2 regions of the Acholeplasma hippikon genome follow, and region 1 is predicted to be linked to the other one. Evidence: a T-box and tRNA genes for the amino acid it is inferred to sense, from the RefSeq annotation. Region 1 holds a T-box; the other holds one or more tRNA genes.
The links. The T-box of region 1 lies ahead of alaS (alanine--tRNA ligase). A T-box ahead of a tRNA ligase gene usually reads a tRNA of that ligase, here a tRNA-Ala.

Region 1 (10,447 bases):
GCCAAAGTCTGCCATTGTAATTTGATATTTTTTATCATCTTTTAGTACATAGTCTTTATAGCCATATTTTTCAAAGACAACATCGAACACTTGGTTTTTTTCTAAAATTGATAATGCTTTATCAGCTTTAGAAAGTTGATGTTTGACATTATCCTTTACATATAAAACAGATTTTACTGTACCTTTTATTACACTTAATCCTAAAATACCACCGATTAAAATTGCATCGTCAGTTTCTAATATGCCATTTCTAGGTTTAAACTGTTTTGTTGGTAAAATTTCTTTATATACATCATATGGTAAGAATTCATGTAAATATCCGCTTTGGTATAACCCAGGTGTATCATAAATATTTACATTTTCTAGTTTACCTGAAAGAATGGTTTGCGTTAATGCAGCTTTAGGTAATACAATTGCATCTTTATTACCCGTTAAGGACTTAAAGATTGTTGTCTTACCACTATTTTGTAAACCGATTAAGTAAACATCTTCATATCTTTTATTTAAAATATATGATTTTAATTCTTCAATATCATATGGATTAATTGCACTCATAAGAATAATCTCATCATATGCAACTCTAAATTCTTTAAAGCGCTTTTTAATATTTCCTAATAAAATTGACTTTGAAGTTGCATCAGGCAATAAATCAATTTGGTTAATTAAATAGATAACTTTATAATCATCATTCAATCTTTTAACAGGTGAAGTTAAAAGTGTGTCTAAATAAAGTACACTTGAAACAACAACAATTAAAGAATCTTTTTTGAATGTAGGTAACTCATCTGGATGGAAATGTCCTTCTGCTTTACCATAATGCATTAATCTAAAACAATTTTGACAAAATACTTGATCGCTTGATTTCGCATATCCAACAGCTTCTTTATCATGGCTTTGGATGGCTGCACCACAGCCAATACATCTATTCATGCTTTTCTGCATAAGCTCTTAATACCTCATCATATTCTTTAGGGGATTTAACCTTTATTCTATTTAGGAAATACTTTTCTAATTTTCGATTGATACGAGTAGAAAGTCTATCTGATTTACGTAAAACTGCTTCTACTAAAATCGTTTTAAACTTCATACGGTTGCCACCAAAGACGTCAGTCATGAGTTGATCACCAATCATCGCAACCTCATTTGATGAAAAATTGATTTTCTTTAGTGCTTTTTTGAATCCTACTTTTAATGGTTTTCTCGCAAATGACACAAAAGTAAAATGTGAACCAACCGCATTTAATACTCTTTCATTTCTTGAGTTAGAAATAATAACGACTTTAAAATCGTTTTCTAATTCATTTAAAAATTCTATTGCTTTCACTTCTAGTTTAGTTTGATCATAGTTGATAATCGTATTATCTAAGTCAAAAAGCAGAGCTTTAATTCCCTGCTTTTTCAACTCATCATATGAGATATCATAGATTGATTTTACGTATAAATTTGGAATACATTTTTTGTAAATAGCCATTATTTAATTGATAAAATCTCAACTTGGAACGTCTTACCAGTTTCTGATTTAACTGTAACAACATCTCCAACCGTTCTGCCTTTGATTGATTTTCCTAGTGGTGAGTCAATAGAAACTTTTTTATTTTTTGGATCTGATTCAATTGTACCTACGATATGATAAGTATCTTCTAAATCTCTACCAATACCTAGATATTTAATTGTAACTTCTTTACCTAAGTTAACTGCTGAAGAGTCGTTTGATTCTTTAATAATTTTAACGTTTTTGATAATTGTTTCAATTTCTAGAATACGCGCTTCAATTCTTGCTTGTTCATTTCTTGCTGCATCATAGTCAGCATTTTCTGATAAGTCCCCTTGTTCACGTGCTTCTTTTAAAGCTTCTAGATTTTCTTTACGTTTGACGTCTTTTAAATCTTCTAATTCTAATTTTAAAGCGTCTAAACCGGCTTGAGTTAATTCAAATAATTTTTTTTGTGACATATTTGACTCCTTTTTATTTTCAATAAGTATTATAACATTAAATGTTATTTCTAAAACATAATTGTATGTTTTCTTAAGGATTTTTGTACTTGTTTATGGTTTTTCATGACTAAATCTAATTTTTTATAGAAGGCTGCTTGATGATTAGGTACTAATAAATGACAATATTCATGAAGTAACACATAATATAAGTAAATTGGGTCGAGTTTTGCTAAAAACGAATTAATCGTAATTGTTTTTTTGTAAATTTGACATGAACCATATTTTGTTTTTAGTGGTTTTACAATGATTGGAACAAGTGTTAGACCTAACTTATTTAAATCATTAACTAAATTTGGTGTTAATGTTTCAATCATTTTAAGTGTTTCATTTTTATAAATTTCAAACATGTTTTTTTCAGTTTGAGCTAACCCATCAAAAAATACATCAATTGATAGTTCTTTGCCCCATAACTGATATTTTTTAACTTCTACTTTGGATTGTTTTTTATTTTTAAGCTTTAAAATTTTATCAAAGTTTATATCAATAGCATAAATGATATTTTCTTTTGATAAACGTTCATTTGCAGTAACAACTAAAACATTATTTTTAAATCTAAAGTAGATATGCTTGATTTTTTTGTAATGAATTTCATATGAAAGTGATATATCGCGCTTTTCATATGTTCCACTTAACACTTTATTTTTTCTTTGAAACACTTAGTCCGTCTCCAACTTCTGGTAGAATAATTGAATCAAAATCTTTGTTTTCTATTAAGAAAGTTTTAAATGCTTCTAATTTTCTTAATAAGGCTTTTGTATTTCTATTTTTAACATCTTCTATTTTTAATTGATGGAATGAGATGTTATCACAAATAATTGCACTATCTGTGTTTAAATTATGTTTGAACTTTTCAAAAAACTTTTGATATTGGCTTTTTGCAGCATCAATAAAGATTAAATCATACTTATCAGTTAACCCTTCATACAGTAGTGCATCTTCATCATAGATTGTTACATTGGCGTTAAATGTTTTAACCCATTTTTTTGCTTCTACGATACGTTCAGGATCTCTTTCAAAAGTGTCAACAACGGTGTTTTCTAGTGAAAAGCATATGGCACTATAACCATATGCTGTTCCAATTTCTAGAATTTTTTTAACGTTATTTTTTCTAATGTAATCAATGATATATGCTAAGCCTTCATCAGTAATGATTGGAATATCTCTTTCCAAACAATACTGTTTGAATTCATTAAGCTTCGATGTCATCTTCAGATTCTTCAGCTTCTAAATCTTTTTGATATTGTTCAAACACTCTATCAACTAATTCCCATTCTTCTTCAGTTTCAATATCTAATAGTTCGCCTTCTTCAGGAGTAGCACCTTCAACATATCTTGCTGCTGAAATCTCTTTTGATTCATCAAATTCAAAAACTACATAGTTTTTTCCATTTTCTGAGAATGTAAAAATAATTGTTACGATTTCTTCTTTATCATCTGAGATGATTGATAATTTATCTAATACGTCCATTTTTAAAATCTTCCTTTCGAGTCTAAATAATTTTGTAAAATCACTTGAGCCGCTACTTGATCTTTTAATGCGCGTTGCTTATCGTATTTTTTATTTGAATCCGATAAGATTCTAAGGGCTGACTTAGTAGATAATCTTTCATCCCAAGTAATAATTTCAATTTGTTTTTTTGTTTTTAGTAATGTGTTGAAATCTAGAACCATTTGGCCTTTTTCACCAAGATCGTTATTCATGTGTTTTGGTAATCCAATCACAACCACATCAATTTTATATTGATCAATGACTTTAACGAGTTGGTCTGCTGCATCGTTAAAATCTTTTTCTCTAAAGCGAATGGTTAATAAATCATGCGCAATAATCCCTGATTCACTTAATGCAACACCTAAAGTTTTTTCACCTAAATCTAGTCCTAAATATTTCAAATTAATCCATTACCTTTCAAGTAATTTGTTAACGCTTCTAAGTTTTGAGTACCACCTTGAGCAAAGTCAGGTTTACCGCCACCGTTACCTAAAGTTTCTTTAGCTAAAGCTTGAATAATTGCTTTTGCATCTTTAGACTTAGTCTTCACTAAGAATGAAGCTTTTTCTGAAGTTTGATTAATTAAAATCACAACTTCTGTCTTCATTTTATCATATAAAACATCGATTAATGGTTTTAGTGAAGCTTGTGGTAAGTCATTTGTTAATACATAAGTTGTTTCTTTAATTTCATTTGGAGTAAAGCTGTCTGCAGATGCTAGAATGCTATTTAATAATTTAGATTCATTTTCTTTTTCTAAATTCTTAACTAAATTTGATAAATTTTGAACATATAATCTGTAGTTTAAGATATCATTGAAGCTTCCCTTAACTTCTGGTTTTGCTTCAAATTTAACGTTTGCATCAATTGATAGAGCCTTAGTTTCTAATTGGCTGATTTGTTCTAATAAATGCCCTAAGTATTTATCTTGATTTTTAACAACTTCATTTGTGAAGCCTTCAAATCTAAAGATACCTGAACCAATTGATTCAACACTTGTAATTACAAAATCAATAATATCTTTTGTATTCTTAACGTGTGTACCACCACAGAATTCTAAACTCCATTTATTGATATCTACAACTCTAACAACATCACCATATTTTTCACCAAATAACATTTGTGCACCTAATTTTTTCGCTTCGTCAATTGGTAAAACATGTGTAACTACTGCTAACTGTTCATTAATTTTTTCTTTAACGATTGATTCAATCTTTAAGATTTGTTCTGGTTTAATTGCTTCATAGTGGTTAATGTCAAATGAGAACTTTGTTGGACCATTGTATGAACCTTGCTGTTTAGCGTGTTCACCTAATACATCTTTAATTGCTTGATGTAAAAGGTGTGTTGCTGTATGGTTTCTTTCAGTTAAGTTACGTGTTGCTTCATCAACGATTGCTAAGACTTCATCACCTTCTGTAAATGAATCTGTTTCAATGCGATGTAAGTATTGTCCATGAGGAAGTTTAACAACATCTGTAACAACTAATCCATTGATTGTACCTGTATCAGCAATTTGTCCACCCATTGTAGCGTAGAATGGTGTTTGATCTAAGACAATACCATCTTCAAAAATCTTAATAATTTTTGCTTCAACTTGTAATTGATCATAACCAACAAATTTAGATGGCTCTGTGAAGTTTAAGTAAGTTTCATCTTGACTCTTCATTGAACCTTTGACGCTTCTTGCTTCTCTTGAACGGTTCTTTTGTTCTAATAATGCAGTTTTGAAACCTTCAACATCAACTGTGATATTATTTTCTGCAGCATATTCTAATGTTAATTCAATTGGGAATCCATAAGTATCATAAAGTTTGAATGCCTCTAATCCACTTAAAGATCCGTCTTTAATACTTGACAATAAGTGTTTTTCACCATCATTAATTGTTGCAAAGAATTTCTCTTCTTCTTTTAAGATAATCTTTTTAACAATTTCTTTTGTTTGTCTTAATGCTGGATAGAATGATTCCATCATTTCAACAACTGTATCAACTAGTTTGTATAAGAATGGTTCATTAAACTTAATTGTTCTTCCATACTTAATTGCACGACGTAAGATACGACGTAAAACATAACCTCTACCCTCATTTGAAAGTGTTGCACCATCAGAGATTGCAAATGTTAATGTCTTAATATGATCTGAAATGACTTTGAAAGCCATTTGTCCAGTGTATGTAACCCCTGATAGTTCTTGAGTTTTTAAGATAACAGGATAGTGAAGGTCAGTTTCGAAGTTTGTTTCTGTACCTTGTAAAACACACGCAAATCTTTCTAATCCTGCACCCGTATCGATATTTTTATTAGGTAGTTCTTTATATTCACTACGTGGAACATCTGGATTTGCATTGTATTGGCTAAATACGATATTCCAGATTTCAATAAATCTATCATTTTCGATATCTTCTTCAATTAATTCTTTACCACGTTTATCGTATTTTTCTCCTCTATCGAAGAAAATTTCTGTACATGGGCCTGAAGGACCTGCACCGATTTCCCAGAAATTACCTGGTTGTGGAATCATATGGTCTGCTGGAATTCCAAGTGAAATCCATTTTTCTTTAGCTACTTGATCATCTGGATAGTAAGTTATATATAATTTTTCAACTGGCATGCCAAAGTATTTTTCACTTGTTAACAATTCATAACCGAATTCAATTGCTTCAGGTTTAAAGTAATCACCAATTGAGAAGTTTCCCATCATTTCAAAGAATGTATGGTGACGTGCTGTTCTACCAACGTTATCAATATCATTTGTTCTTAATGATTTTTGAACGTTAGTAATTCTTCTTGATTTTGGTGTTTCACTACCATCAAAATATTTTTTTAATGGTGCTACCCCTGCGTTAATCCAAAGTAAAGTTGGGTCATTAACTGGGATTAATGATGCAGATGGTTCAATTAAGTGTTTTTTTGATTCGAAAAACTTTAACCAAGTTTCTCTAATTTCTGTTGATGACATATATCGCATTGATATTTCCTCCTAAATAAATAAAAAAAGTCCCATAAAAGAATACTCTTCTAAGGACGAATCAAATCCGCGGTACCACCTTAGTTCGCAAGCTTTACTTGCGCACCTTCATTATTGCTGTTAAGGCCAGCGTACTTTAGCTCCTAAGGTAGCGTTCATCAGGTCATTTATCACTTTTCACCAACCAGTGACTCTCTAAATAATGGCTTTGACTACTCCTCTTATTCATCGCTACAATGATTTTATCATATTTATAAAAAAAATCATTATTTTTAATCAAATTAATAAAAAATACCAACATTTAACATTGGTATTTTTCTTCTTATTTTATGTAAATCATTTTTTGATGCGGAATTCCTGCTTCCATATACTTTTTACCTACAATTTGAAAACCTAATTTTTTATAAAATGGTACTTTGGGTAGTTGTGCAGAAAGTGCTAATGATTCATGACGTTCTTTTAAGTATTCAATGATTTCAGTTGATAATCCTTGATTCCTAAAATTGATATCTGTTACCACTCGACCAACATAAGGTTGTTCATTTATATAAAGTAATCTTGCATAAGAAACAATTTGTCCACCTCTTTTAATAAAAAGATGTTTGCATGTTTCATCATGTGAATCAATATCTGTTTCAATTATTTTCTGTTCGACCATAAAAACTTCTTGACGTAGTTTCATGATTTGTAAGAGTTCTAAATTAGTGAGTTCATCAAAAGTTTTTATAAAAACCATTTTTTACACCTTTAATTTCTTAAATAAATATGCGCTTCCACATGTACCGTATAGGCAAATAATTGCATAACGGATTGCATCTAAAATCGGATTATCTACTGAAATTAAATCAAATAATACACTTAATCCAACATAACAAATTACAACCCCAATTAAACCAATCAATACACGATATAAAACTTTAATACCCGTTGGTTTAAATTGATTATTAATCATCATCTTATCAATAGCGTATCCACCCATGAACCCTGCTAATGCACCTAATGCAACATATACATTTTTAAAGTGATGATAATCTACACCAATAATATATAGGATAGTAATAGCTAGTAATAAGAATGGAATCATGTATAACCCAACTCGATGTTCATTATCACCCATTAAATCCACTAATTTTGATAAACCTAATGCTGCTAATATACCTAATGCTAAGCCAGCTAAAACATCTGTTGGATAGTGTTGACCTAAGTAAACTCTTGTTAAAGGAACAATGATCATTGCCCCTAATAAAACCCATTTTAACCAGTTATTTTTCTTGCCATACTCTTTATATAAAACAGTTGAAATCACTGCAGTATTTTGAGCATGTCCTGATGGGAATGAATAACCACTCGTTTCTTCTCCCACACCAAGCGTTGGGTCTTCTTTAAATGGACGCTCAATTTTAACAACTGATTTAATTAATTCATTTGCAACCGCACTAAAAGCAAATGAGAATACTAATTTAAATGCAACTTTTTTATTAAAGAACCAATAAATCACCAACACAACACCCATGAACACGAATTGATCACCAATTTGTGTAAGTATTTCCATTAACTTATCTAAAAAACCAAATCTTATACTTTGAATTGCACGAATAATATCTAATTGAAAATCCATTTTATTCTTCCTCTCTCATTGGTAGTTCTAATACTTCTTTATTTTCTAATTGTTTTATTTCTTCTTTATTTTTTTCAGGAGCTGCTAATTTTGGATTTAATCCTAACTTGTAATCTTTAATTGCTTGTTCATCATCTTCATTTAAGTCAATCAAATTAAAGCCTTCATTAATTAAAAAACGATCAAACCATAAGAATTTAGATTGAATTTTTTGTTCTTTAACTTTCTTAGTCATCAAACTTCCAACTAAATATCCTATATCTTCTAATTTTTCTTTGTATGTCGATTCAAATTTAATCGTATCAATTAAATCTTTAATGATGTTGTTTTCAAATACATTCTTAGATGTTAAGTTAACAATTGTAACTTCTTTATTATCATAAAGTTCAGGTTTAAACTTGTTATCTAAAGGTACTGCAAAAATTAAGTTGCAACCATCATCAATTAATGGTTGAATCGGATAGTTATCTAAAACACCACCATCAACATAATTTAAGCCATTAATCTTTGTTGGTCCAAAGACAACTGGGATTGATGCACTTGCCATAACACCTAAGTAAGGCTCTTCCATATCATTTAATTTCCAAACCTTTTTCTCCATAGAATCAGTTGAAATTTGGTGGAACATTGATGCTTTATCATACATTAATGCAGTTGTTGCATATCCATTATATTTAGAACGTTGAACGTTCTTCATATTAATTCTTTGGAGTAACGTTCTTGCTAAAGGTTCTATTGAATATAATCTATTACTCTCTTTATTAAATAAACTTCCTTTAGTTGCAAACACTTTAGAGTTATCAATATCCGCCCAAATATCTGCCATTTCCTTATATGTTAATTTGCTCATCAATAGCAAAGTGTTAATTGCGCCAATTGAAGTACCTGAAATACTGTTGACATGTTTTAAAATGCCTGCTTCCATGAGTGCTTTAACGACACCTAGTTGATAGCTTCCTTTAGCTCCGCCACCACCAAGCATTAACCCAATCTTTGCTTTTTTCATCTATACTTCCCCTTTAATAGTTGTTGCTTTTCTCTATTTAAATCTCTTTCTTTGATTGTTTCGCGTTTATCATATAACTTTTTCCCCTTAGCGATAGCAATCTCTATTTTAATGAGACCTTGATGTAATTGTACTTGAAGTGGAATCACTGTATAGCCTAAACGCTCTTTATGACCAATAATTTTATTAATTTCACTCTTATTTAAGAGCAATTTTCTTGTTCTAGTTTCTTCATGATTAAAAATTGAACTTTGATCATACTTTGCAATATGCATATTTAAAATGAAAACTTCACCGTTTTTGAAAGTGATATGTGCTTCATTAATAGACACTTTACCAGCACGTATACTCTTAACTTCACTACCTTGAAGTTGAATACCTGCACTAAATTTTTGTTCTATAAAATATTCAAATGTTGCTCTTTTATTTGTTGCGATAACTTTCATGATTTACATACCTATTTTTCATAATCTATTACTATTTTAACATAACTCATGTTATGAGAGAAAAAAATCCATGCATGCATGGACTTATCTTCTACGTTTATTTGTCTTATTCTTTTGAGACTTATGTTTTGTCTCTTTTTTCTTTGAATCTTTTGCTTTTTCATCTTTATTTGAAAAAATCGTAAAATCAATTTTACTATCTTCTGTATCAACTGCAATTAATTTAACTTTAATTGTATCGCCTAGACGGTAACGTCGACCACGGTCAGTGTAGAAAAGTAAATTTTCTTCATCATAGATTAAGTATTGATTAACATTTCTAACACTCACAAACCCTTCAATACCATTAGGAATTTTTACAAAGAATCCACTCGGCATCATTTGAATGATTAATGCTTCAAAGGTCTTACCAATGAAGTTACTCATGTATTCAGCAGATTTAAGACTAACTACATCTCGTTCCATATTAATTGCCGTACGTTCTTGTTTTGAAGTGTGTTCGGCGTACTCGTTCATATGATTTTTAAAATAATTAATCTTTTTATTTAGTGTTTTTTCATCCTGATTTGTTAACATTAATTCTCTAATCATTCGGTGTAAAAGTAAATCTGGATATCGTCTAATTGGTGATGTGAAATGTGAGTAAAATTCAGAACCTAATCCAAAATGTCCAATTGGTTTTTCTGAATATTTCGCCTTTTGCATACTTCTTAGTAAGATCATATGAATGATATATCCATATTTAGTATCTGTTGATTCTTTTGTTAGTTTTTGTAGAATTTTAGCAGTAGATTTTTGGTTTTTATCTGCATAAAAACCAAGTTTGCGAAGAGTTAATAAAGCCGTTTCTAACTTTTCAGCATCTGGTTTTTCATGGACTCTATAAATACCTGATAAACCTTCATCATAAAAGTGTTTTGCAACT
Region 2 (10,447 bases), 400 kb from region 1:
CTGGTTACTGAGTTTAGCATATTGTCCAGACCCTGCTTCACCTACATAATTGATTGTTGTTCCCATCAACTTAAGAACATCTCTAACTTTTAGAAATGCATCATAGTTACCTCCAACCATAATAGATAAAGTTGCATTTTTCGCACCAAGGTCCCCCCCAGTTACGGGAGAATCTAGCACATCAATGCCTAAGGGTCCCCCCTTTTCGACCAATTTTTGTGCTAAAAGGGGTGAGGAGGTTGTCATATCAACACAAATTGTACCTTTTTTAACATATTTGAATATTTCATTATAAACTGCCTCAACATCTGAAGGATAACCAACAATAGTAAAAATTAAATCTGCATTTTTTACTGCTTCTTCAATACTTGCCACAGCCTTTACTTTTGGTTCCAATTTTTTTGCTTTTTCAAATGTCCTATTATATACAGTCACATCATATTTTTCTGCGACATGTAGTGCCATCGGCGCCCCCATGATTCCAGTTCCAATCCAAGCTATTTTCATTTTCAATTTACCTCACTTCCAAACGGACATAATGTTAAAATGCCAATCTTAATCCATGCAATTCCAAAAGGAATTCCAATAATTGTTATTGCATATATTGCTGCAATTGATATGCAAAATATCATAAGTTCCCATCCAAATAAAATTGCCCAAATGATATTTATCAGTGGATGTTTATCAAACCCTAAATTTAGATTTTTTCCAAACGGCGTTAAGACTAATTTAGATAACTTAAAGAGTTGAAGTCCAATAGGTAATCCAATGATTGTAATAGAAAAAATAATACCCAAAACAAATAAAATCAATGACATCAATAAACCACCAAAGATTATCCAAATGATGTTTAATAAAGTTTTCATGTTTACCTCTTTTTTTATTATATATATTAGTATACCTGATAATTACAATATTTATCTTATATATATGATTATAGAAAAATAGAAATTCATATTTAATTGATTCAATTTTAAAAATAAAAAAACCACACTTAAGTGGTTAATGGTTTTATTGAAGTGGTGCCTCCGGACGGAGTTGAACCGCCGACACGTGGCTCTTCAGGCCACTGCTCTACCAACTGAGCTACAGAGGCAATTAATGGCGGTCCGGACGGGATTTGAACCCGCGATCTCCTGCGTGACAGGCAAGCATGTTAACCCCTACACCACCGGACCATTAATTGGTTGCGGGAAATGGATTTGAACCAATGACCTTCGGGTTATGAGCCCGACGAGCTACCAGACTGCTCTATCCCGCGATATGTTGATTAAATTAAATGGCGGAGGAAGAGGGATTTGAACCCCCGCGGCTTTTACACCCTGTCGGTTTTCAAGACCGATCCCTTCAGCCTCTTGGGTATTCCTCCGTTTGATTTATAACTTTTATTAAGACTTTAATGATGTGAGTCTGGTGGACCCGGTTGGACTCGAACCAACGACCGACCGGTTATGAGCCGGTAGCTCTAACCAACTGAGCTACGGGTCCATTTTCTGGTAGCGGCGGGGGGACTTGAACCCTCGACCTTGCGGGTATGAACCGCACGCTCTAGCCAGCTGAGCTACACCGCCGTATGTGGTTGGAATCCTTTAAATCATTAAATGGTGGAGCTTAGCGGGATCGAACCGCTGGCCTCCTGCGTGCAAGGCAGGCGCTCTCCCAGCTGAGCTAAAGCCCCATTTATGAAAAAAAGATGGTGCCCGGAGTCGGACTTGAACCGACAAGGATTTTACTCCACAGGATTTTAAGTCCTGCGTGTTTACCGATTTCACCATCCGGGCATTATCTAGTTAATTAAGTGGTGTCCCGTGATGGACTCGAACCATCGACACCTTGATTAAAAGTCAAGTGCTCTACCGCCTGAGCTAACGGGACATATGAAGTGGTGCCGAAAACAGGAATTGAACCCGCAACCTACTGATTACAAATCAGTTGCTCTGCCTATTGAGCTATTTCGGCAAGTGGTGGAGGCTGACGGGATCGAACCGCCGACCCTCTGCTTGTAAGGCAGATGCTCTCCCAGCTGAGCTAAGCCTCCATGTTCATGCAATGTATATTATATCATAATGAGATAATGCCTGGCAACGTCCTATTTTTGCTATTTGTATTAACTATCTTCGGCGCTGAGGTGCTTAACTTCTGTGTTCGGGATGGGAACAGGTGGATCCACCTCGCCATCGTCACCAGACATATACTCTCAAAACTAGATAAATGATTTTTCAGAAATGTTTATTTGTAAATTTAATTACTTAAGGTTAAGTCCTCGACCTATTAGTATCAGTAAGCTAAACACATCACTGTGCTTACACACCTGACCTATCAACCTTGTCGTCTTCAAGGGGTCTTACTAATTGGGAAATCTCATCTTAAGGTGGGCTTCACGCTTAGATGCTTTCAGCGTTTATCCCTTCCATACATAGCTACCCAACTGTGGCACTGGAATGCCAATTGGTGCACCAGAGGTATGTCCATCCCGGTCTTCTCATACTAAGGACAGCTCCCTTCAAATTTCCAACGCCCACGATAGATAGAGACCGAACTGTCTCACGACGTTCTGAACCCAGCTCGCGTGCCGCTTTAATGGGCGAACAGCCCAACCCTTGGAACCTACTCCAGCTCCAGGATGCGACGAGCCGACATCGAGGTGCCAAACCGCTTCGTCGCTGTGAACGCTTGGAAGCGATAAGCCTGTTATCCCCAGGGTAACTTTTATCCGTTGAGTCACGGCCCTTCCATTCGGTACCGTAAGATCACTATGTCCGACTTTCGTCCCTGCTCGACTTGTTTGTCTCGCAGTCAAGCTACCTTCTGCCATTGCACTCTATAGAACGATTTCCGACCGTTCTGAGGTAACCTTCGAGCGCCTCCGTTACTCTTTAGGAGGCGACCGCCCCAGTCAAACTGCCCACCAGACACTGTCCTCCCGGATCCACTCCGGCGAGTTAGAAACTAAGTGCACGAAGGGTAGTATCCCAACGACCGCTCCATCGATACTAGCGTACCAACTTCATAGCGTCCTACCTATCCTGTACATCTTACACCCAATTTCAATATCAAGTTACAGTGAAGCTCCATGGGGTCTTTTCGTCTAATCGCGGGTAGCCGGCGTTTTCACCGGCAGCTTGATTTCACCGAGTCTGTTGTTGAGACAGTGCCCAAATCGTTACGCTTTTCGTGCAGGACGGAACTTACCCGCCAAGGAATTTCGCTACCTTAGGACCGTTATAGTTACGGCCGCCGTTTACTGGGACTTCAATTCAATGCTTTAGGTTACCCCTGACATCTCCTCTTAATCTTCCAGCACCGGGCAAGCGTCACCCTCTATACTTCACCTTACGGTTTTGCAGAGAGCTGTGTTTTTGCTAAACAGTCGCTTGGGCCTTTTCTCTGCGACTTAATTTTTTCATTTAAGTCCCCCTTTTCCCTAAGTTACGGGGTCAATTTGCCGAGTTCCTTAACAACAGTTTTCTCGCGCGTCTTAATATATTCTACTCACCCACCTGTGTCGGTTTACGGTACGGGCAGTATAATGATTAACCCTAGAAGCTTTTCTAGAGAGTCTGAACTCGTACTCCATCAAGCCTCAGCCTTATGTGTCCCGGATTTGCCTAAGACACAGCCTCGTACTCTTTTCGCTCAATCCACTAAGAGCGGGAGCCTATCCTCCTCTGTCACTCCATCAGTCATTACACTGGTACTAGAATCTCTACTAGTTATCCATCGGCTACGCTTTTCAGCCTCACCTTAGGTCCCGACTTACCCAGGGCGGACGAACCTTCCCCTGGAAACCTTGGGTTTATGACGGACAGGATTCTCACCTGTCTTTTCGTTACTCACACCGGCATTCTCACTTCCCGCCGCTCCACATGTCCTTACGATCATGCTTCTCCGCAACGGGAACGCTCCCCTACCACTTAAAATATTCTTTACTTTAAATCCGCAGCTTCGGTAATATGCTTAGCCCCGGTACATTTTCGGCGCAGAGTCACTCGACCAGTGAGCTTTTACGCACTCTTTAAATGATGGCTGCTTCTAAGCCAACATCCTGGTTGTTTGTGCATCTCCACTTCCTTTTCCACTTAGCATATATTTTGGGACCTTATCTGGCGGTCTGGGCTCTTTCCCTTTTGACCACGAACCTTATCACCCGTAGTCTGACTGCTAGACGCATTTGCCGACATTCGTAGTTTGATTGTGTTCAGTACCCCGAGGTGGGGCCATCACACATTCAGTGCTCTACCTTCGACAAATCTTTTTTCTAACGCTATCCCTAAAGATATTTCGGGGAGAACCAGCTATCTCTGAGTTCGATTGGAATTTCTCCCCTAGCCACAAGTCATCCGAGCTGTTTTCAACCAACACCGGTTCGGTCCTCCATAAGGTACTACCCTTACTTCAACCTGCTCATGGCTAAATCACCCAGTTTCGGGTCTACATCACACAACTTAGTCGCCCTATTCAGACTCGCTTTCGCTTCGGCTCCGGACCTTCATCCTTAACCTTGCTATGTAACGTAACTCGCCGGTTCATTCTACAAAAGGCATGCCATCACCCATTAACGGGCTCTGACTATTTGTAAGCACACAGTTTCAGGTTCTCTTTCACTCCCCTCCCGGGGTTCTTTTCACCTTTCCATCACTGTACTGGTTCACTATCGGTCACCAAGTAGTATTTAGCCTTAGGAGATGGTCCTCCTATCTTCAAACGGGATTTCTCGTGTCCCGCCCTACTTTTTGATAACATGGATCATACCATTTCGATTACGGGGGTATCACCCTCTATGCCCGACCTTCCCAAGTCGTTCACCTATGATATGATTTTGTAACCTTAGTTATCTGGCTCCTCCGCGTTCGCTCGTCGCTACTGACAGAATCGTTTTTACTTTCTTTTCCTGCAGGTACGTGAGATATTTCAATTCCCTGCGTGTCGCTCAGTCTTACGACTGTACCATGTCTTCCACATGGTGGGTTCCCCCATTCGGACATCCGGGGATCGTCGCTTACTTACAGCTACTCCCGGCATTTCGGTGTTAGTTCCGTCCTTCATCGCCTCTTGGTGCCAAGGCATCCACTGCATGCCCTTTCTTCCTTAACCTTTTTTAATCATTTCTGACATCATTTATCTACTTTTCAAAGATCTCATTAGGTATTTAGCCTAATTGGTGGAGCTTAGCGGGATCGAACCGCTGGCCTCCTGCGTGCAAGGCAGGCGCTCTCCCAGCTGAGCTAAAGCCCCTAATTTTTTAATGGTGGGCCTAAATGGACTTGAACCATCGACCCCACGCTTATCAAGCGTGTGCTCTAACCAACTGAGCTACAGGCCCCACTGTTTAATTGGAGAAACATAAGTCTCTCAAAACTGAATATGATGAACATGAAGAAATTGTTTAGCTTATGCTACTAAGCTATTTTTGCTTATTATTAGTAAGCCTTTCTCCTTAGAAAGGAGGTGATCCATCCCCACGTTCCCGTAGGGATACCTTGTTACGACTTAACCCCAATCATGAACCCTACCTTAGACGGCTCCCTCCCTTTCGGGTTAGGCCACCGGCTTTGGGTATTGTTCACTTTCGTGGTTTGACGGGCGGTGTGTACAAACCCCGAGAACGTATTCACCGCAGCATGCTGATCTGCGATTACTAGCGATTCCAACTTCATGAAGTCGAGTTGCAGACTTCAATCCGAACTGAGACAATTTTTATGAGATTCGCTCCAGGTCACCCTCTTGCTTCTCTTTGTATTTGCCATTGTATCACGTTTCTAGCCCAGGTCATAAGGGGCATGATGATTTGACGTCATCCCCACCTTCCTCCAGTTTATCACTGGCAGTCTCGCTAGAGTCCCCAACTTAATGATGGTAACTAGCAATAAGGGTTGCGCTCGTTGCGGGACTTAACCCAACATCTCACGACACGAGCTGACGACAACCGTGCACCACCTGTACATCTGTTAACCTCCGAACTTATTTCTAAGCCATTGCAGAGTATGTCAAGACCTGGTAAGGTTTTTCGCGTATCGACGAATTAAAGAACATGATCCACCGCTTGTGCGGGGTCCCGTCAATTCCTTTGAGTTTCATACTTGCGTACGTACTACTCAGGCGGAGTACTTAATGCGTTAGCTGCAGCACTGACCCTTAGGGCCAACACTTAGTACTCATCGTTTACGGCGTGGACTACCAGGGTATCTAATCCTGTTTGCTCCCCACGCTTTCGTGCATCAGCGTCAGTAAAGACCCAGTAAGCCGCCTTCGCCACTGGTGTTCCTCCATATATTTACGCATTTTACCGCTACACATGGAATTCCACTTACCTCTGTCTTACTCTAGCTAACCAGTTTTTCTAGCATCACAGCGTTGAGCACTGCACTTATACCAGAAACTTAATTAACAACCTACGCACCCTTTACGCCCAGTAAATCCGGATAACGCTTGCCCCCTATGTATTACCGCGGCTGCTGGCACATAGTTAGCCGGGGCTTATTCATCTGGTACCGTCAATTTGGTTATTTTTCTTCCCAGATAAAAGAACTTTACATTCCGAAGAACTTCTTCGTTCACGCGGCGTTGCTCGGTCAGGGTTTCCCCCATTGCCGAAAATTCCCTACTGCTGCCTCCCGTAGGAGTTTGGGCCGTTCTCAGTCCCAATGTGGCCGGTAGACCTCTCAGTCCGGCTACGCATCATCGTCTTGGTAGGCCTTTACCCCACCAACTAACTAATGCGCCGCAGACCCCTCCTTACTCGATAAATCTTTAAACATATTAAGATGCCTCAATATGTCCTATCCAGTATTAGCTCCAGTTTCCCGAAGTTATCCTCGAAGTAAGGGTAGGTTATCTACGTGTTACTCACCCGTTCGCCACTCCCTATATTGCTATAGAGCGTTCGACTTGCATGTATTAGGCACGCCGCCAGCGTTCATCCTGAGCCAGGATCAAACTCTCCATTAAATGTTTTTGTTTGATTTTAGCTCTTTATTTTTTTTAATTCATTGTTCATCATCATTCAGTTTTCAAAGACTTATTTGATTGTGCTGTCGTTTGACAGCCTAATCATTTTATCACTTCATTTTCGCCTTGTCAACTATTTTTTTAAGAAAATAATTTTTGGTTTTTTAAGTGATTTTTTATGAGTGGTGGAGGGGGACAGATTCGAACTGCCGAACCGTAAGGAACAGATTTACAGTCTGCCGCGTTTAGCCTCTTCGCTACCCCTCCGTATTTTCGTGTGCTTAATTATTCTATCGTATCCTAAGGAAAATTGCAACTACTTTTTTTAACTTTTTTTATATAATCGTTTTTTAAGCGATGTATATATAAATATACATAGTTGTTTCTATTCTCTTTTTCGTGAATAAGAATAATTAACTACTAACATTATAAACATTTTATTTTAAATGTCAAACCCTAAAAGTGCTTTTTTTAGAAAAAAACACCAAATCATGGATTTAGTGCTATTTGTTCTTTATTTTCTTATCTAATTCTATTTTAGATATCATGATTTCGCGTCCACATTGGACACATTTAATCTTAATATCTACACCAGTTCTTGTAATTTCCCAAGAACTATTCCCACAAACATGGGGTTTTTTTGTTTCAATGATTTGTCCTAATGTATAAATCATTTAAATCACCTCATATTATAAAGGTTTTTTTACTATACGCGCGTACTCGCGTGGGTATCCACTCACGTGCGCGCGCTTTTTTATTAAAATATTAGCTCTAAAGCCAGATTCCTCAATTAAATCAAATGTCGAAATTTTCACAATTTCTGATTGGAGCACCTTTAAAGCATTTTGGGCATGAGCAATTTCTTCTTGATATTTAGATCCTTTTGGTGCAATGAAATATCCATTAACTTTTAGCATTGGTATGCCATATTCTAAAATTAAATTAAGTTCGCCAAGTGCTCTCGCTGTGACACAATCAAACTTGTTTAAATTATTTTTAGCATAAACTTCTGCTCTTTCGTGAACAACTTCAAAAGTGATTCCCAAAATTTCTTGCAATTCATTTAAAAACTTTACACGTTTGATTTGAGATTCAACAATTGTAACTTTCAAATGTGGAAATACAATTAAGAGAGGAACGGATGGAAATCCAGCTCCCGCTCCCATATCGCATATTGTATTAATCTCATTAAAATCCACTAAATTTGAAATTAAGACTGAATCTAAAAAATGTTTAATGTAAACTTCTTTTTCATCTGTAATTCTTGTTAAATTTGTATGTGTATTAAAGTCCACTAAATGCTTGTAATACTTTTGGAATTTTTCAATTTGATCTTGATTTAATTTGATTTTTAACGCTTTTTCAATTAAATGACTATTCATTGACGTGACTCTAAATAAACCATTAACACGGAAATATCCGCTGGGTTAACACCTAAAATTCTTGATGCTTGTCCTAGTGTTTCCGGTCTAACCTTCGTTAATTTTTCTCTTGCTTCAGATGAAATATTTTGAATTGATTTGTATTCAATATCTTCTGGGATATGTCTTGATTCAAAACGAGTTAATTTTTCTGCTTCTCTAGCCGCTTTATCAATATATCCTTGATACTTGATATGAATTTCAACTTGTTCGTAAATGTCATCTGATACATCTAATTTCATAAAGTATTTTAGTGTTTCCACACCTAATTCTGGACGTTTTAATAAATCATAGATAAATACGCCTTCATAAATTGGTGCAGAATTCATACTTGATAAATAATTTAATGTTTCTTCTGTTGGTGAGATTCTAGTTGTTTTTGCAATTTGAATCAAATTTGCTATTGTTTCTTTTTTATGATTGAATCTTTGATATTGTTCTTCTGTTACTAATCCAATTTGGTAACCATATTCTCTTAGTCTTAAATCCGCATTATCATGTCTTAAAAGTAATCGATGTTCTGCTCTAGATGTTAGTAAGCGATATGGTTCATATGTTCCTTTAGTGATTAAATCATCAATTAATACGCCAATGTAAGCCTCATTGCGTCCTAAAACGAGTGGTGCTTTACCTTGTACTTTTAATCCTGCATTGATTCCAGCCATTAAACCTTGACATGCTGCTTCTTCATAACCTGAAGTACCATTAATTTGGCCAGCGCAAAATAGGTTCTTAATGACTTTGGTTTCTAATGAACGATAAAGTTGGTTTGGATTAATCGCATCATATTCAATTGCATATGCATATCGAATAATTCTTGCATTTTCTAAACCAGGTAATGATTTAATCATCTTTTCTTGAACATCTCTTGGCATCGATGTTGAAAAACCTTGTACATAAATTTCATCTAGACTTCTTGATTCGGGTTCTAAGAAAATTTGATGGCGTTCTTTGTCTTTAAATCTAACAAATTTATCTTCAATTGAGGGGCAATATCTTGGTCCAACACCTTCAACGACACCACCGTACATCGCTGAATCATCTAAATGGTTAAAAATAATTTCTTTGGTTTCAGGTGATGTATGAATTAAATAACAATCTTCTTGATAACCTAATTCCGTAATAGGTGAGTCAAATGAGAATGTTTGAAGTTTTGCATCTCCTGGTTGTGGTGTTGCAACACGATAATCAATTGAATCTTTAGCAATTCTAGGAGGTGTACCAGTTTTTAATCTGATTACATTAAATCCTAATTCTTTTAATTGTGCTGAAATACCATAAGTTGTTTTTTCACCATGTGGTCCACTAGGTGTTTTTTCATGTCCAATTAATATTTGGCTTGCTAAATATGTACCTGTTGTAATCGTGACTGTTTTAGAGAGAATTTCAGAACCGTCTTGCATTCTGACACCGTAAACTTCTCCATCTTTAACAAGTAATTGATCAACTAAGCCTTCTAGTAAAGTTAAATTTTCTTGTTTCTTTAAAACATCCAACATAATTTTTGGATATTCTAATTTATCAATTTGAGCACGTAAAGCTCTGACTGCTGGACCCTTAGAAGAGTTTAACATCTTCATTTGGATTTGTGCCATATCTGCAGATTTAGCCATTTGGCCACCTAATGCATCAATTTCTCTTACAACAATACCCTTTGCTGGTCCACCAATCGACGGATTACATGGCAAAGTGGCAACCTTCTCCAGGTTACCTGTAATTAAAATTGTATTTAAGTTCATTCTTGCCATAGCTAGAGCAGCTTCAACACCTGCGTGTCCAGCCCCAACAATTAATCCATCATAAATCATATTTTTATTACTCCATTATACCTACAAATTTTTCCGCTACAATTTCCGGAACGAATCCGAAATGTTCAACAACTTTATTTTGAGCTGCTGATAAACCGTATGTATCAATTCCCATCACGTGTTCTGTAAAACGATACCAAGAATAACTTGATCCCATTTCAATTGCTAATGTCTTCACACCTTTTGGTAAGATACTCATTTGGTATGCTTTATCTTGATCTAAGAATTCATCATGAGATGGCATAGATACAACTCTAATATCATACCCTT

Region 2: it encodes a tRNA-Ala, which carries the amino acid that the T-box ahead of alaS (alanine--tRNA ligase) is inferred to sense. The anticodon was not compared.

The regions. Positions count from the first base shown of each region.
Region 1 covers NZ_LR215050.1:617,835-628,281, forward strand. Annotated here, with positions in the region: gene EXC59_RS03010 (GTPase) at 1-930, opposite strand, end outside; gene EXC59_RS03015 (YqeG family HAD IIIA-type phosphatase) at 923-1,471, opposite strand; gene greA (transcription elongation factor GreA) at 1,471-1,953, opposite strand; gene EXC59_RS03025 (M48 family metallopeptidase) at 2,004-2,651, opposite strand; gene EXC59_RS03030 (O-methyltransferase) at 2,632-3,201, opposite strand; gene EXC59_RS03035 (DUF1292 domain-containing protein) at 3,185-3,463, opposite strand; gene ruvX (Holliday junction resolvase RuvX) at 3,466-3,885, opposite strand; gene alaS (alanine--tRNA ligase) at 3,882-6,452, opposite strand; T-box leader at 6,502-6,690, opposite strand; gene EXC59_RS03050 (GNAT family N-acetyltransferase) at 6,775-7,188, opposite strand; gene EXC59_RS03055 (phosphatase PAP2 family protein) at 7,192-8,070, opposite strand; gene EXC59_RS03060 (patatin-like phospholipase family protein) at 8,072-9,076, opposite strand; gene smpB (SsrA-binding protein SmpB) at 9,073-9,522, opposite strand; gene rnr (ribonuclease R) at 9,607-10,447, opposite strand, start outside.
Region 2 covers NZ_LR215050.1:1,018,418-1,028,864, forward strand. Annotated here, with positions in the region: gene EXC59_RS04995 (NAD(P)-dependent oxidoreductase) at 1-507, opposite strand, end outside; gene EXC59_RS05000 (YccF domain-containing protein) at 510-866, opposite strand; tRNA gene EXC59_RS05005 (tRNA-Phe) at 1,021-1,096, opposite strand; tRNA gene EXC59_RS05010 (tRNA-Asp) at 1,103-1,178, opposite strand; tRNA gene EXC59_RS05015 (tRNA-Met) at 1,185-1,261, opposite strand; tRNA gene EXC59_RS05020 (tRNA-Ser) at 1,281-1,369, opposite strand; tRNA gene EXC59_RS05025 (tRNA-Ile) at 1,412-1,488, opposite strand; tRNA gene EXC59_RS05030 (tRNA-Met) at 1,495-1,571, opposite strand; tRNA gene EXC59_RS05035 (tRNA-Ala) at 1,603-1,678, opposite strand; tRNA gene EXC59_RS05040 (tRNA-Leu) at 1,695-1,781, opposite strand; tRNA gene EXC59_RS05045 (tRNA-Lys) at 1,800-1,875, opposite strand; tRNA gene EXC59_RS05050 (tRNA-Thr) at 1,884-1,959, opposite strand; tRNA gene EXC59_RS05055 (tRNA-Val) at 1,963-2,038, opposite strand; rRNA gene rrf (5S ribosomal RNA) at 2,077-2,188, opposite strand; rRNA gene EXC59_RS05065 (23S ribosomal RNA) at 2,252-5,094, opposite strand; tRNA gene EXC59_RS05070 (tRNA-Ala) at 5,160-5,235, opposite strand; tRNA gene EXC59_RS05075 (tRNA-Ile) at 5,247-5,323, opposite strand; rRNA gene EXC59_RS05080 (16S ribosomal RNA) at 5,442-6,948, opposite strand; tRNA gene EXC59_RS05085 (tRNA-Tyr) at 7,132-7,215, opposite strand; gene EXC59_RS05090 (DUF951 domain-containing protein) at 7,452-7,622, opposite strand; gene rsmG (16S rRNA (guanine(527)-N(7))-methyltransferase RsmG) at 7,638-8,330, opposite strand; gene mnmG (tRNA uridine-5-carboxymethylaminomethyl(34) synthesis enzyme MnmG) at 8,327-10,177, opposite strand; gene tkt (transketolase) at 10,185-10,447, opposite strand, start outside.